Linked DNA regions of Sphingosinicella sp. BN140058. The protein of the gene in region 2 interacts with the protein of the main gene of each other region in a pairwise test. Links are inferred from orthologs where the notes say so. Each region holds a gene or a part of one and is shown on either strand. Other genes may lie near its edges.

The links. The genes of interacting proteins can lie anywhere in the genome.
Region 1: the proteins of ETR14_RS05290 (region 2) and dnaE interact in binary tests that used the Escherichia coli proteins (3 or more experiments, as listed by UniProt). The link is inferred for Sphingosinicella sp. BN140058 from one-to-one orthologs.

The regions. Positions count from the first base shown.
Region 1 is NZ_CP035501.1:4,477,446-4,483,822, forward strand. The notes cover bases 1-4,029. They hold dnaE (DNA polymerase III subunit alpha), read left to right. Parts: upstream 1-355; coding sequence 356-3,829; downstream 3,830-4,029. Other genes in these bases: ETR14_RS20175 (lysozyme inhibitor LprI family protein), read left to right, coding at 1-284; ETR14_RS20185 (long-chain fatty acid--CoA ligase), read left to right, coding at 3,862-4,029. Also shown: more of ETR14_RS20185, read left to right, coding at 4,030-5,463; ETR14_RS20190 (hypothetical protein), read left to right, coding at 5,480-5,719; ETR14_RS20195 (PA0069 family radical SAM protein), read right to left, coding at 5,716-6,377. UniProt on the Escherichia coli protein: DNA polymerase III is a complex, multichain enzyme responsible for most of the replicative synthesis in bacteria. This DNA polymerase also exhibits 3' to 5' exonuclease activity. The alpha chain is the DNA polymerase catalytic subunit.
Region 2 is NZ_CP035501.1:1,174,238-1,181,892, reverse strand. Bases 2,851-5,809 are described here. They hold ETR14_RS05290 (aminotransferase), read left to right. Parts: upstream 2,851-3,732; coding sequence 3,733-4,887; downstream 4,888-5,809. Other genes in these bases: ETR14_RS05285 (multicopper oxidase family protein), read left to right, coding at 5,013-5,809; ETR14_RS05295 (DUF72 domain-containing protein), read left to right, coding at 2,916-3,707. In the rest of the region: ETR14_RS05315 (pectate lyase), read left to right, coding at 1-325; ETR14_RS05310 (cupin domain-containing protein), read right to left, coding at 337-738; ETR14_RS05305 (alpha/beta fold hydrolase), read left to right, coding at 862-1,848; ETR14_RS05300 (alpha/beta hydrolase), read right to left, coding at 1,812-2,780; more of ETR14_RS05285, read left to right, coding at 5,810-7,022; ETR14_RS05280 (hypothetical protein), read right to left, coding at 7,057-7,632. UniProt on the Escherichia coli protein: Shows aminotransferase activity with methionine and histidine as substrates, and to a lesser extent also with phenylalanine.

The DNA of each region.
Region 1 (6,377 bases), 3.3 Mb from region 2 along the record:
CCGCCGGACAGCCGGTCGCCAAGCCGAGTTTCAACTGCCGTCATGCAGGAACACGGACGGAGCGGATGATCTGCGCGTCGCCCACTCTGGCCGGCCGCGACCGGCAGATGGCCTCGGTCTATTATGAAGCGATGGCGAACAGCGATGCGGCGACTCAGCGTCATCTGCGAAGGAGCCGCGATGCCTTCTTGGCCCGCCGTGAACGATGCGGCTCGGCGGCGTGCGTCGACGGCGTCTATGCCGCGCGGATTTCCGAGATCAGGAGCGTTCGGGAAGGCCGCTGAAGTCGCGGATTTCCTGTGGAAAAGATCCCGTTTCACTTTCCAATCGGGACGCGGCTGCCCATAACGAATCCATGTCCGCGCCCTACGTTCCGCTCCGAATCTTCTCCTGCTACACGATGCTGGAAGGCGCGATCGAGCCGAAGGCGATCGCCAAGCAGGCGAAAAAGCTCGATCTTCCCGCGGCGGCGCTTACCGACCGGAACGGCCTCTATGCCGCGATGGCCTTTACCGATGCGTGCAAAGGTGAGGGCGTCCAGCCGGTGGTCGGCACGATGCTCGGCCTCGCCCGGCCCGGAACGCCCGACGGCAAACCGCCGATCATCGATTGGCTTGCCCTCTACGCGCAGACCAGCGCCGGCTACGACAATCTCTGCGCGCTGGTCTCGGCCGCGCATCTCGATCGTCCCGTCGAAGAGGAAGCGCATGTCCGCTTCGACTTTCTCGAGGGGCGCACCGAAGGGCTGATTGCGCTGACCGCCGGTGCCGAGGGCGCGCTGGCCCGGCTGATCGCGGAAGGGCAGGATTCACTCGCCGACGACGTGCTCGGTCGGCTGGAGTCGCTGTTTCCCAACCGGCTCTACATCGAGCTCAGCCGCCGCGGCGACGCGGTCGAGGAGAAAGCCGAAGCGCGGCTGATCGACCTCGCTTATGCGCGCAATCTGCCGCTGGTCGCGACCAATCCGGCGCGGTTCGTCGAGCCGCATTTCCACCAAGCGCATGACGCCATGCTCTGCATCGCGCAATCGAGCCAGATCGACCGCGATGATCGCCGCAAATCCTCGCCCGAGGCCTGGATGAAGCCGGCTGCCGAGATGCGCCGTCTGTTCGAGGATCTTCCCGAAGCGATCGAGAATACGGCGGTGGTCGCGCGCCGCTGCGCGGTCGGCGCGCCGAAGCGCAAGCCGATCCTGCCGAGCGTCGCCGGCGATCTCGAAGGCGAGGCGCGGCAGCTGCGCGAGGACGCTTATGCCGGGCTCGAGAAACGGCTCGCCGTCTATCCCGATCTCACCGCCGAGCAGCGCCAGGTCTACCTCGATCGGCTGGAGTTCGAGATCAAGATCATCGTCGGGATGGGCTTCCCCGGCTACTTCCTGATCGTTGCCGACTTCATCAAATGGGCCAAGGACAACGACATTCCGGTCGGCCCGGGGCGCGGCTCGGGCGCCGGGTCCGCCGTCGCCTGGGCGCTCACCATCACCGATCTCGATCCGCTCCGGCTCGGCCTGCTGTTCGAACGCTTCCTCAATCCGGAACGCGTGTCGATGCCCGACTTCGACATCGACTTCTGCGAAACCCGGCGCGGCGAGGTCATACGTTACGTCCAGCAGCGCTACGGCGCTGACAAGGTCGCGCAGATCATCACCTTCGGAAAGCTGAAGGCGCGCGCCGTGCTCAAGGACACCGGCCGCGTGCTGCAGATGTCCTATGGGCAGGTGGATCGCCTGGCCAAGCTGATCCCGAATCATCCCACCGACCCGTGGACGCTCGACCGTGCGCTGAACGGCGTGTCGGAGCTTGCCGCCGAGTATAAGGGCGACGCGCAGGTCCGCCGCCTCTTCGACCTGGCGATGAAGCTCGAAGGCTTGCCGCGGCACAGCTCCACCCACGCCGCCGGCGTGGTGATCGGCGATCGCCGGCTCGATGCTCTGGTGCCGCTCTATCGCGATCCGCGCTCGGACATGCCGGTCACCCAATTCGACATGAAATATGTCGAAGGCGCGGGCCTCGTGAAGTTCGACTTTCTCGGCCTCAAGACGCTGTCGGTGCTGCAGAAGGCGGCACATCTGCTGCGCAAGCGCGGAATCGATGTCGCGTTCGACACGTTGGCGTGGGATGACGAAGAGGTCTACAAGCTGCTTCAGCGCGGCGAGACGGTGGGCGTGTTCCAGCTCGAATCCGAAGGCATGAGGCGCACCCTGGCGGCGGTGAAGCCGACCAATTTCGAGGACATCATCGCGCTCGTCTCGCTCTATCGGCCGGGCCCGATGGACAACATTCCGACCTTCGGCGCCCGCAAGAACGGCCGCGAGCCGATCGAATATCCGCACGCTTTGCTCGAGAACGTGCTGCGCGAGACCTATGGCATCTTCGTCTACCAGGAACAGGTGATGGAAGCCGCCAAGGTCCTCGCCGGCTACAGCCTCGGCGAAGCCGATCTTCTTCGGCGTGCCATGGGCAAGAAGATCAAGGCGGAGATGGACGCGCAGCGCGAACGCTTCGTCACCGGCTGCAAGGCGAACCAGATCGACAAGGCCAAGGCCAACGAATTGTTCGATTTGATCGACAAGTTCGCCGGCTACGGCTTCAACAAGAGCCACGCGGCGGCCTACGCCCTGGTCGCCTATCAGACGGCGTGGCTGAAGGCGCATTATCCGGTCGAATTCTACGCGGCGTCGATGTGCTTCGACATGCACCAGACCGACAAGCTCGCGATCTTCGTCGACGACATGCGCCGGCTCGAGATCGAGTGCCTGCCGCCCTGCGTCAACGCCAGCGAGGCCGAGTTCGATGTCGAGCCGCATGGCGAAGGTCACGCCGTTCGCTATGCGCTTGGCGCGCTCAAGGGCGTCGGCGAAAAGGCTATGGAGCAGCTCGTCGACGAACGGAAGATCAACGGGCGCTTCAAGTCGCTCGATGATTTCGCCGAACGGGTCGATCCGCGCCTGCTCAACCGCCGTCAGATCGAGAGTCTCGCCGCGGGCGGAGCGTTCGACGCGCTGGCACCGAACCGCGCCGCAGTGTTTGCTGCTGCCGAGACGATCCTGGCGCACGCGTCGAGCGCAGCCGAGGCGCGGACCAGCGGGCAGGGCGGGCTGTTCGGCGGCGAGAGCAATGTCGTGCCGATCCGGATGCCGGTCGCCGCCGCATGGTCGATGGCCGAGAGCATGGCGGCGGAAAAGGAAGCGTTCGGCTTCTATTTTTCCGCGCATCCTGTCGATCGCTTCCGCCACCTTGCCGAGGCGCATGGCGCACGCAGCTTCGGCGCCTATTGCGCGATGCCGGCGCCGCCGGACGGCGGCCGCTCCAACGGCGTGATGGCGGGCATGGTCGAAGATGCGCGCTGGCGGACGTCGGCACGCGGCCGCCGCTATCTGATGGCGACGATGTCGGATGCGTCGGGGCAGTTCGTCGCGACCTGCTTCGAAGACGATGTCGCAGAACGGCTGGAGGAAGCGGCCAAGTCCGGCGCCTGCGCGCTGCTCACCGTCGAGCTCGATCGCCGCCCCGGCGACGAGACCCCGCGTGTGACGATCAAGCAGATCCAGCTGTTCGAAACCCTGTCGAAGCGCGCTCGTCTGCAGCTCGAAGTCGAGGTTGCCGACGAAGCGGCGCTGCGCCGCCTTGCCGAGGCATTGGCAAGCGAGCGCGGCGGCGTCGGCGATCTTCGCCTGCGCGCCAGGTTCGATGGTGGTCAGGCCGAGGTGCTGCTCGGCCGCGACTTCAAGCTGGACGCCGATCTCGCGGCGCGCATCGAGCGTCTGCCGGGCATCGTCGCCGTCAATCTCTCGGCCGCCCCCGCGCCGCGGCTTGCGCTGGTCTCCTGAGGGCATACACTCCCCCGCAAACGGGAGAGTTTATGCTTGGTGGAATGCAGGATTGGCCGCTCCGCATCATGCGGATCCTCGATCACGCGGCGCGCGAGCACGGCACGCGTGAACTCGTTTCCCTCTATGCCGACGGGACGGTGACGCGCACCGATTGGGCGGGAATCCAGCGCGACAGCCGCAAGCTCGCGGCGGCGCTCGAGCGGCTCGGCGTCCGTCCGGGCGATCGCGTCGCAACGCTGGCGATGAACCACAGCCGGCACGTCGTCGCCTGGTACGGGACGATCGGCATGGGCGGGATCATCCACACCATCAACCCGCGCCTGTTCGACGATCAGCTCGCCTACATCGCCAACCATGCCGAGGACAGGATCCTGTTCTACGATCGCGCCTTCGCGCCCCTGGTCGAGCGGCTGAAGCCGCGCTGGACGACGATCGAGAAATTCATCTGCTTCGACCCCGCACCGGGCGAGCCCGGGTTCGAGAATCTGATCGACGAAGAAGCCGGCGATTATCAGTGGCGCGAGGGCGACGAGCGCGAACCGGCGATGCTCTGCTACACCAGCGGCACCACCGGCGATCCCAAGGGCGTATTGTACGAGCATCGCTCGACCGTGTTGCAGGCGATGACGTTGACCTCGGGCGATCTGTTCGAGCTGACCGCCCGGGCCGTGGTGCTGCCGGTCGTGCCGATGTTCCACGCGGCCGCCTGGGGCCTGCCGTTCGCGACCGCGATTGCCGGCGGCAAGATGGTCTTTTCGGCCGACTATAATCCGAGTGTGATGTGCGATCTGATGCGGGCCGAGAAGGTCAGCCACACTGCCGGCGTGCCGACCGTCTGGCTCGCGCTGATCGCCCATGTCGAGGCGACCGACGGCGATCTGGCAAGCCTGCGCGTCGTCCACATCGGCGGCGCCGCGGCGCCGCGATCGATGATCGAGTGGTTCCGCGATCGCGGCATCCGGGTTGGTCATGCGTGGGGGATGACCGAGATGTCGCCGCTCGGCACCTGCGGGGCGCCGCTCGGCAATTGGGACGAACTCGATGACGGCGCCCAGCTCGATTATCTGTGTCGGCAAGGACGGGTGCCGTTCGGGGTGGAACTGCGCACCGTCGACGACGCGGGCGCGGTTCTGCCGCGCGACGGCAAGGCCTCCGGCCGGCTGCAGGCGCGAGGACCCTGGGTGCTCCGCCAGTATTTCCAGGACGAGCGCGGTCCGGTGATCGATGCAGAGGGCTGGTTCGACACCGGCGACGTCGCCATTCTGCATGCCGACGGCGTGATGCAGATCACCGATCGTTCGAAGGACGTGATCAAGTCCGGCGGCGAATGGATCAGCTCGATCGAGCTCGAAAATGCGGCCGTCGGCTGTCCCGGAGTGGCCGAGGCCGCCGCCGTCGCCGTCGCGCATCCGAAATGGGACGAGCGGCCGCTGCTGCTGGTCGTCCGCAAGCCCGGGGCGCAGATCGGCGCGGAGGAGATCCTGGCCCACCTTGCCGATCATGTCGCCAAATGGTGGCTTCCCGACGAAATCGTCTTCGTCGACAGCCTTCCGCACACCGCGACCGGCAAATTGTTGAAAACGGCACTGCGCGAACAGTATCGCGATTACCGCCTGCGCACTGCGGCGTGAGGGGACGGACCAGCCTGTGAAGAGCGTACAACAGCAATTGTTCGAACTGGCCGAAGCCGGGCTTGGCGAGGGCCGGCCGCTCTGGGTCAGCATCGATCACGTTCCCGGCGAATGGCATCGGGTGACGAGCATCGCCCGCAGCCGAGGCGGCAGTTTCATCCAGATGCGCGCTGCGGCGGATGGCGACCTGATCGTTTGCCGGTTCAAGGATCTCGCTGCGGTTCGTTTCGACGAGGAGCAGCGCGCGAGCGCCTAGAGAAGCCGCAACTGGGCACCTTGCGGCGGCACGAACAGATCCGTGCGAAGGCTCGCTTTCTCGCGGGTAAGTCCGTGCTTGGTCATGGCGATCTTGAAGCGGGTCGCGATCAGGTCGGCCCAGGGGCCGGAGCCCCGCATCCGGGTGAAGAAATCGGGATCGTTGTCGCGGCCGCCGCGCAACTCCCGGATGATGTTCATCACCTTGCCGGCGCGGTCGCCGAAATGTTCGTCCAGCCACGCCCGGAACAAGGGCGCGACCTCGTGCGGCAGCCGGACCGGGAGGTAGAAGACTCCCACGGCGCCGGCCTCTGCTGCAGCCTCGACGATCTGTTCGACTTCATGATCGGTGATGCCGGGAATGACCGGCGCGATCGCGACATGGGCGGGAATGCCCGCCTCGGTCAGCATCCGCACCGCCGCCAGACGCTTGCGTGCGGCCGGCGCGCGCGGTTCGAGCGTGCGGGAGATAGCGGGCGTCAGCGATGTGACCGAGATTGCGACGGAGGCGAGCCCATCCGCCGCCATCGGTGCGAGGATGTCGATATCTCTCGTCACCCGATCCGACTTGGTGGTGATCGTCAGCGGATGCCTGGTCTCGGCGAGGACCTGTAGCACGCTGCGGGTGATCTTCCAGCGCGCCTCGATCGGCTGGTAGG
Region 2 (7,655 bases):
TGCGGCACCGCTGCCGCGCTTTTTCGTCAGCGGCGGAATGGTCGGCTCCGATCTCAACGCGGGCTCGGTAACGGCGACGCCGCGGGACCTGATCCGCTCGCTCAACAGCCAGGGCTGGTGGCCGACCCCGCTCAAGGCGACGAGCAACCCGTATAAGGGCGACGGTTCAGCGACGCCCGCGCCCGGCGACTTCCGCTCGACCCATGTCGGCGACGACACCGACACGTCGCCCTACACGACCGACCATCCGGTGACCGGCATCTCCACCGCCACCTACATGGCCAACATGGTCAAGCTGATGGGCGCGCTCGGCACGCAGCGCTGACCAGAGGACGGCTACGGCTTCGGCGCGGCCGTTCTCTGCTCGAGCGGGTAGGAGACGATCAGCGCCAGCGGCGCGTCGCCCAACTGGCGAATACCGACATTGGCGCCGTCGTACAGATAGGCGGTCATCCCCGGGATCAGCCGCGCCTTGACCCCGTCCGATTCGACCTCGCCCTCGCCGGAGAGGACGTAATAGACTTCGTCATGCGCGATCGGGTGGAGCCCGATCGCGGCGCCCTTGTGAAGGACGCGCTTCCTGAACTCCATCTTGCGCGCCGGTGCGGCGTCGCTGATCCGGTAGGCCGTGCTCATCCCGATCGCGCCGTGCGGCGGCGCTTCCTCGCGCACGACCTTGCGTTCGTCGATCACCACCATCGGCGGCGCTGCCGCCAGCGCGAGTGCCAGGATCAGCATGCGTCTCTCCTCGATTGGTCACCAAATTAGCCTCGACGGTAACCGTTGTCATAAGGATGTGCGACCGTCTAGGCGGCGGCGCGTTGGACGGCTGCCGAACATCATGACCGAAGGAAGATCGCCTTGAAACGAGTTCCGCTCCTGATCGCCGCCGCCCTCGCGGCCAGCCCGGCAGCGGCCGAGACGCTCGGGGCCAATCTCGAGCATTTCGATTATCCCTATCCGGTACGCTGGTTCGACACGGAATCGCAGGGCGGCGCGGTGCGCATGGCCTATTTGGACGTCGCGCCGACCGCCGCGGCGAACGGGCGCACCATCGTGCTTCTCCACGGCAAGAATTTCTGTGCCGCGACCTGGGGAGAGACGGCCCGCGCGCTGGCCGCCACCGGCTACCGGGTGATCGTTCCCGATCAGATCGGCTTCTGCAAATCCTCGAAGCCCGCCGGCTACCAATATAGCTTCCACAGCCTCGCCGAGCTGACCAGGCGACTGCTCGATCGCGCCGGGGCCGGCGCCGTCACCCTGATCGGGCATTCGACCGGCGGCATGCTGGCGGTGCGCTTCGCCCTGCTGCACCCGGACCGTGTGTCGCAGCTGGTGCTGGTCAATCCGCTGGGGCTCAACGATACGCTCGCCGAAGGCGTGCCTTATGCCGATCTCGGTACGCTGCGTGCGGAAGAGGCGAAGACCGACGCCAGATCGATCAAGGCCTATCAGCTGCGCAATTATTACCATGGCGAATGGCGGCCGGCCTATGATCGCTGGGTGGCGATGCTCGCCGGCCAATATGCGAGCCCGAACGGCGACATCGTCCGCGAGGCACAGGCGCGGCTGTCCGACATGATCCAGACCCAACCGGTGGCGGCGGAGCTGCCGCGGCTGACGATGCCGACGGCGCTGATCATCGGCCAGCGCGACCTCACCGCCTTTCGCGGCGGCACCGCACCGGATCCGGCACAGGTCCGCACTGTACCGCAGGCGGCGGAGGATGCGGTGAAGCACATCCCCGGCGCCCGCCTCGTCCGTCTGGACGGGCTCGGACACTCACCGCAGGTTGAGGACCCTGCGCGCTTTCAGCGCGCTCTGGCCGAGGTGCTTGCGCCCAGATAGCCCCTGCGTGCCGCCCAGGCCAGGAACAGGTCGGGCCAGGCGGCGGCGGGAAGGTCCTTGGTCTGGCGGATGCCGAAGCCGTGCCCGCCTTCCTCGAAATAATGGGTTTCCACTGGGACCTTGGCGGCCCGAAGCGCAGCCGCGTACAGGAAGCTGTTCTCGATCGGCACGCCGCCATCGTCATAGGCATGGACGAGGAAGGCCGGCGGGGTGTCGGCGCGTACCTGCAGATAGGGCGAGTAAGCGGCGATCTGCTGCGGCGTTGGTGACGCCCCGAGCAGCTCCTTGCGCGAGCCGGCATGGACGTGCGGCTCTGCCATGGCGATCACCGGATAGAGGAGCAGCGAGAAATCGGGTTTGGCGGAGACGGTGTCGAGCCGATCCACGGGCTGATAGACCTGGTAATGCGCGCCCGTGGACAGCCAGGCGGCGAGGTGACCGCCGGCGGAGGCGCCGAGCACGCCCACCCGCTTCGGATCGATGCCGAATTCGGCGGCGCGGCCGCGGATGATGCGGAGCGCGCGCTGCGCATCCTGCAGCGGCGCGTCGTGGCCGGCGGTCCAGCCATCGGCGGGCAGGCGGTAGAGCAGCACGAAACAGGTGATGCCCGCCTTGCTGAACGGCAGCGCGATCTCGGTTCCTTCCTTGTCGAGCACCGAATAGCGATAGCCGCCGCCGGGGATCAGCAGCATCGCAGCGCCGTTCGGCTTGGCGGGCCGATAGACCATCATCCGCGGGTCGCGGGTGTAGGCGGCGAAGCGATCGTGATAATCGGGGGAGGTGCTGCGCTCGGTCACCTCCGGAGTGACGGTCACGCGGTCTTCACCCGGCGCGCCGTTCGGCCACAAGTGGATCGTCTCGCCCGGATCGGGCGGGCGGCGATCGCTGCCCCCCTGCGCACGGGCGGTTCCTGCCGCTGCCAATCCCGCCATTCCCAATGCCATTGCGCCTCGCCGGTCGATCTTCATGCCGAACCCTTTTCCCGTGTTCCCCTGCGCTGTGGCGTCGCCGTGCGTTACGATCAAGCGCGGGTTGAGCGATGCCGGCCGGCGGGGTAGCAAGGCAGGATGAGCGCAGGCACGATCCGGGTGGGCATAGGCGGTTGGGACTACGAGCCCTGGCGCGAGACCTTCTATCCCCCCAAACTCGCCAAGACGAAGCAGCTCGAATATGCGGCGCAGCACGTCACCGCGATCGAGATCAACGCCACCTATTACAAGTTGCAGTCGCCGGCGTCGTACGAGAAGTGGGCCAAGGCGGTGCCCGACGGCTTCAAGTTCGCGCTGAAGGGCTCGCGTTATTGCAGCAATCGCCGCGTGCTCGGCGAGAGCGGCGAGGGCATCGAGCGCTTCTGCAATCAGGGCTTCACCGAATTGGGCGACAAGCTCGGTCCGATCGTCTGGCAGCTGATGGCGACCAAGAAATTCGATCCGGACGATTTCCGTGCCTTTCTCGATCTGCTGCCGCGCAAGGTCGCCGGCGTTACCTTGCAGCACGCCGTGGAGCCGCGCCACGAGAGCTTCCGCGATCCCGCCTTCGTCGCGATGATGCGGGAGGCCGGAGTCGCGATCGTGTTCGGGGACGGCGAGGAATTCCCCTGCGTTCCCGATCTCAGCGGCGACCTCGTCTACGCCCGCCTGCTCGGCGCCCGCAGCGACGAACCGCAGGGTTATGCGCCGGCGGAGCTCGATCGCTGGGCCGAGGTGGCGCGGGGCTGGGCCGGCGGCACCTGTCCGCCCGATTATCCCTACAGCGCCAAGGAGCCGGCGGCAGGGCCGCGCGATGTCTACGTGTTCATGATCAACGGCGCCAAGGAGCGTGCGCCCGCCGCCGCGATGGCGCTGCTCGAGCGGCTCTGACGCGGCCGCCAGGCCGGGGAACCTGATGAATCCGCTGTTCGCCAACACGCCGACCTCGATCTTCGCCGCGATGTCGACGCTCGCCGTCGAACACGGCGCGGTCAATCTCGGCCAGGGCTTTCCCGATTTCGGCTGGCCGGACGATGTCGTCGGCCGCGCCGCCGACGCGCTGTTGCACGAGTCCAATCAATATGCGCCGATGCTCGGCCTGCCGATGCTGCGCGAAGCGGTTGCGACGCACTATCGCGCCCATCAGCGGCTGGAGATTGCGCCAGCCGACGTCACCGTGACCTCCGGTGCGACCGAGGCGCTGGCGGCGGCGATCCTAGCCTTGGTGGAGCCGGGCGACGAGGTTTTGCTCTTCCAGCCGCTCTACGATGCCTATCTGCCGATGGTGCTGCGCGCCGGCGGGGTTCCCCGCTTCATCCGTCTGGCACCGCCCGATTGGCGGATCACGGAAGCGGCGCTGGCGGCTGCCTTCACGCCGCGCACCCGCCTGGTCATCTTCAACAACCCTCACAATCCGAGTGCGCGGGTGTTCGACGAGACCGAACTCGGCCTGCTTGCCGCAGCCTGCGTGCGCCACGATGCGGTCGCGCTGACGGACGAGGTGTGGGAACATGTCGTCTTCGACGGCCGCACACTGCGGCCACTGGCGTCGCTGCCGGGCATGGCGGAGCGCACGGTGAAGGTCGGTTCCGCGGGCAAGATCTTTTCGCTGACCGGCTGGAAGGTCGGCTGGATCGTGGCACCGCCCGATCTCGCCGTGCCGATCTCCAAGGCGCACCAGTTCCTTGCCTATGCGACGCCGCCCAATCTCCAGGCGGCGGTTGGCTACGGCCTTGGCAAGGACATGACGACCTTCGAGACGATGCGCCGGACCTTCGCCGCGTCGCGTGACGACCTCGTCGCCCGATTGACCGCCGGCGGCTTCAGCCTGCTTCCGGCGGAGGGCACCTACTTCGTCTGCGTCGACCTGCCCGCCTCCGGCATCGCGCTCGACGATGCGAGCTTCTGCGATCGGATCGTCCGCGACTTCCGGGTCGCGGCGATCCCGCTGTCGCCTTTCTACGCCGAGGATCCGGTGACCAGCATCATCCGTTTGTGCTTCGCCAAGAAGCCGGAGACGATCGCCGCAGGCGCCGACGCCCTGATCGCGGCCCGCGCCGCGCTCGCCTGATCTCTTCGGCTCTGCGGCCGACGATCTGCTCTGTTTCGGACCAATCCCCTTATTCTTGGCAGGCGCCTTCGTCGTCTATCTTGCCCCGGCCCGGCTGCCGATCGCCGCCAGGGCAGGGGGGAATCATGGTCAAGCAACGCGCATGTCTCTGGCTTGCAGGCGCCGCCGCCTGCGCTTTTGCCTGGGGGGCGCCGGCCGCGGCGCAGGACGACGATCGCCTCGTCGTCAATCCGCCTGAGCTCGGTGCCGCGCCGGACGCGCCGTCCAAATTGCTGTTGTCGCAGCCCGGCCTCGCCGGCGGCAAGGAGCGGCTGCTCAACCTCGACATCGTCTACCGCGACGGCGAGATCTTCAACCCGGCGACCGGGGCATGGGACAAGGTACATCTGCGCGCCTACGCCGATCCGACCGATCCGCCGCCGCCGCCTCGCGCAGCGTTCGTGTCGCCGATGATCGTCGCCGCGCCGGGGGAAACGGTACGGATCGCGCTCAACAACCGATTGCCGGCCGATGCGAGCTGCGCCACCGGCGACCACCACATCAACATTCCGCACTGCTTCAACGGCACCAATCTGCACAGCCACGGCCTGTGGGTGAACCCGTCCGGCAACGGCGACAACGTGCTGCTGTCGATCAACCCCGGCGTCAAATTCCAATATGAATACAACATCCCGGCCGATCATCCGGCGGGCACCTTCTGGTACCATACCCATCGCCACGGCTCGACCGCGCTGCAGGTGTCGAGCGGCATGGCCGGCGCGCTGATCATTCGCGGCGACCGGCCCCCGACATCACAGGCGAACGGCGACCTTGATACGCTGCTCAGGGACATGAAGGAGCAGGTCCTCGTCTTTCAGCAGATCCAATATTATTGCCTGAATGATCCAGCCCAGCGCGACACCAAGGCCAACGAGACCTATGATTGCCCTGCCGGACAGGCTGGACGGATCGAGAGCTATGCGCCCTTCGGGCCGGGCAGCTGGGCCGCATCCGGCCGTTTCACCAGCATCAACGGCGAAGTGCTGCCGACCATCGCCGCCGCGCAGGGCGAGATCCAGCGCTGGCGGATGATCCATGGCGGCGTCCGCGACACCATCGCCCTGCAATTCCGTGCCCTGAAACCCGGCGTGGCTCGGCCGGACCGTCTCGCCGCGCCGCAGATGGACGCCTGGGTGAAGCAGAACTGCACCGGCGCGCCGGTGCCCTACCAACTGGTCGCGGCCGACGGGTTGACCATGGCGGCGGCGCAGGAGACCAGACTCGCGACGTTCCAGCCCGGCTATCGCTTCGACGCGCTCGTTACGCTGCCGGAGTCCCGCGACTATTGCGCGTTGGACATCGAGACTCCCGAAGCCGGCAGCGTCGGCAATGACGACGTGCCGCAGCGTCTGCTCGGCATCGTCTCGGTCCGCCCCGGCACGGCCACCGGCGGTGACATCCGGGGTTACGTGCAGAAGGCGCTGATCGACCGCGCGCGGCGCCTGATGCCCCCCGACGTGCGGGACGGCGTCATCGCCGATCTCGCCGCCGACCTACGCTTTTCGCGGTTCGTCCCGCACCCCGATGTCGGCGACAAGGAGGTGACGGGCTACCAGAACCTCACCTTCAACATCGACGTCAGCACCCAGAGCACGATGTTCGAGGTCGGCAGCCAGGATTATGAGCCGCGTCCCTACGATCCGAACCGGGTCGACCGCCAGCTCAACCTGGGCGCGGTCGAGCAATGGTCGCTGCAATCGCAATTCGTCAGCCACCCCTTCCACATTCACGTCAATCCGTTCCAGATCGTCTCGATCCTCGATCCCAACGGCAAGGACGTGAGCGTGCCCGGCGCAGTCGACGACATCGGCGGCAAGCCGGCCGACCCGCAATATCCGGGGCTGAAAGGTGTCTGGAAGGACACGCTCATGATCAAGAGCCTGCTGCCCGGCTCCAGCGTCGGCAAGGCAGGCGGCGTCTACACGATCACCGTGCGCACCCGCTATCAGCGCTACATCGGCGAATTCGTGCTCCACTGTCACATCCTCGATCACGAGGATCAGGGCATGATGCAGAACGTCGCGATCGTGCTGCCCGCGGGCGAGGTCGGCGCGCCCGGCAACCAGCTGCAGGACCAGGGACCGGGCCATCATTAGGGTCCGGTCCCTGGGCGACCGGACCTGGCGGGCGTCACGCGCGACCGCCTCGATCCTCGTCGCCGGAGCTCCGCCGCGATGCCGCGGCCCGAAACAAGCCGGCCGAGATCAGCCAGAGTGCGGCCAGCCCTGCGCTGATAAGCGCGCCATGGCGGTCAGCGGGTAGACCGCCGAGCGCGATTGCAAGATGCGCTGCGGCTGCGGCGAGCATCGTCCGGGCCATTCCAGCCGCCCGCATCCGGCTCGCGATCGTGCCGAGGAGAGCGATGGCGATCGGCGCCAGGAACAGAAGGTTGTAGCGATTGTCCTCATCGCCGATCATGCCGACCGCGGCATTGGCCCACAGGATCAAGAAGGCTGCGGCAAGCGCCATCCCAGCCGCAGCCCGGTAGACGAGATCGCGCGATCGCCACACCGCCAGTTCGAGGATCAGGCCGGTGCCGCCTAGAAGCAGGCCCGCCAACAAGAAGTCGCCGGTCGTCCAGTTCACCTCCGCGCTGAACCGCATCGCCAGCATCGGCAGGATCAGGAGCAACCCTGCAAGGCTCCAGGCGGCCAGCCGCCAGGGATTCACGCGCCGCGTAGCGGCCAGATCGAATTCGCTCGTCATCCTCTGTCTCCATGCTTGTCGAT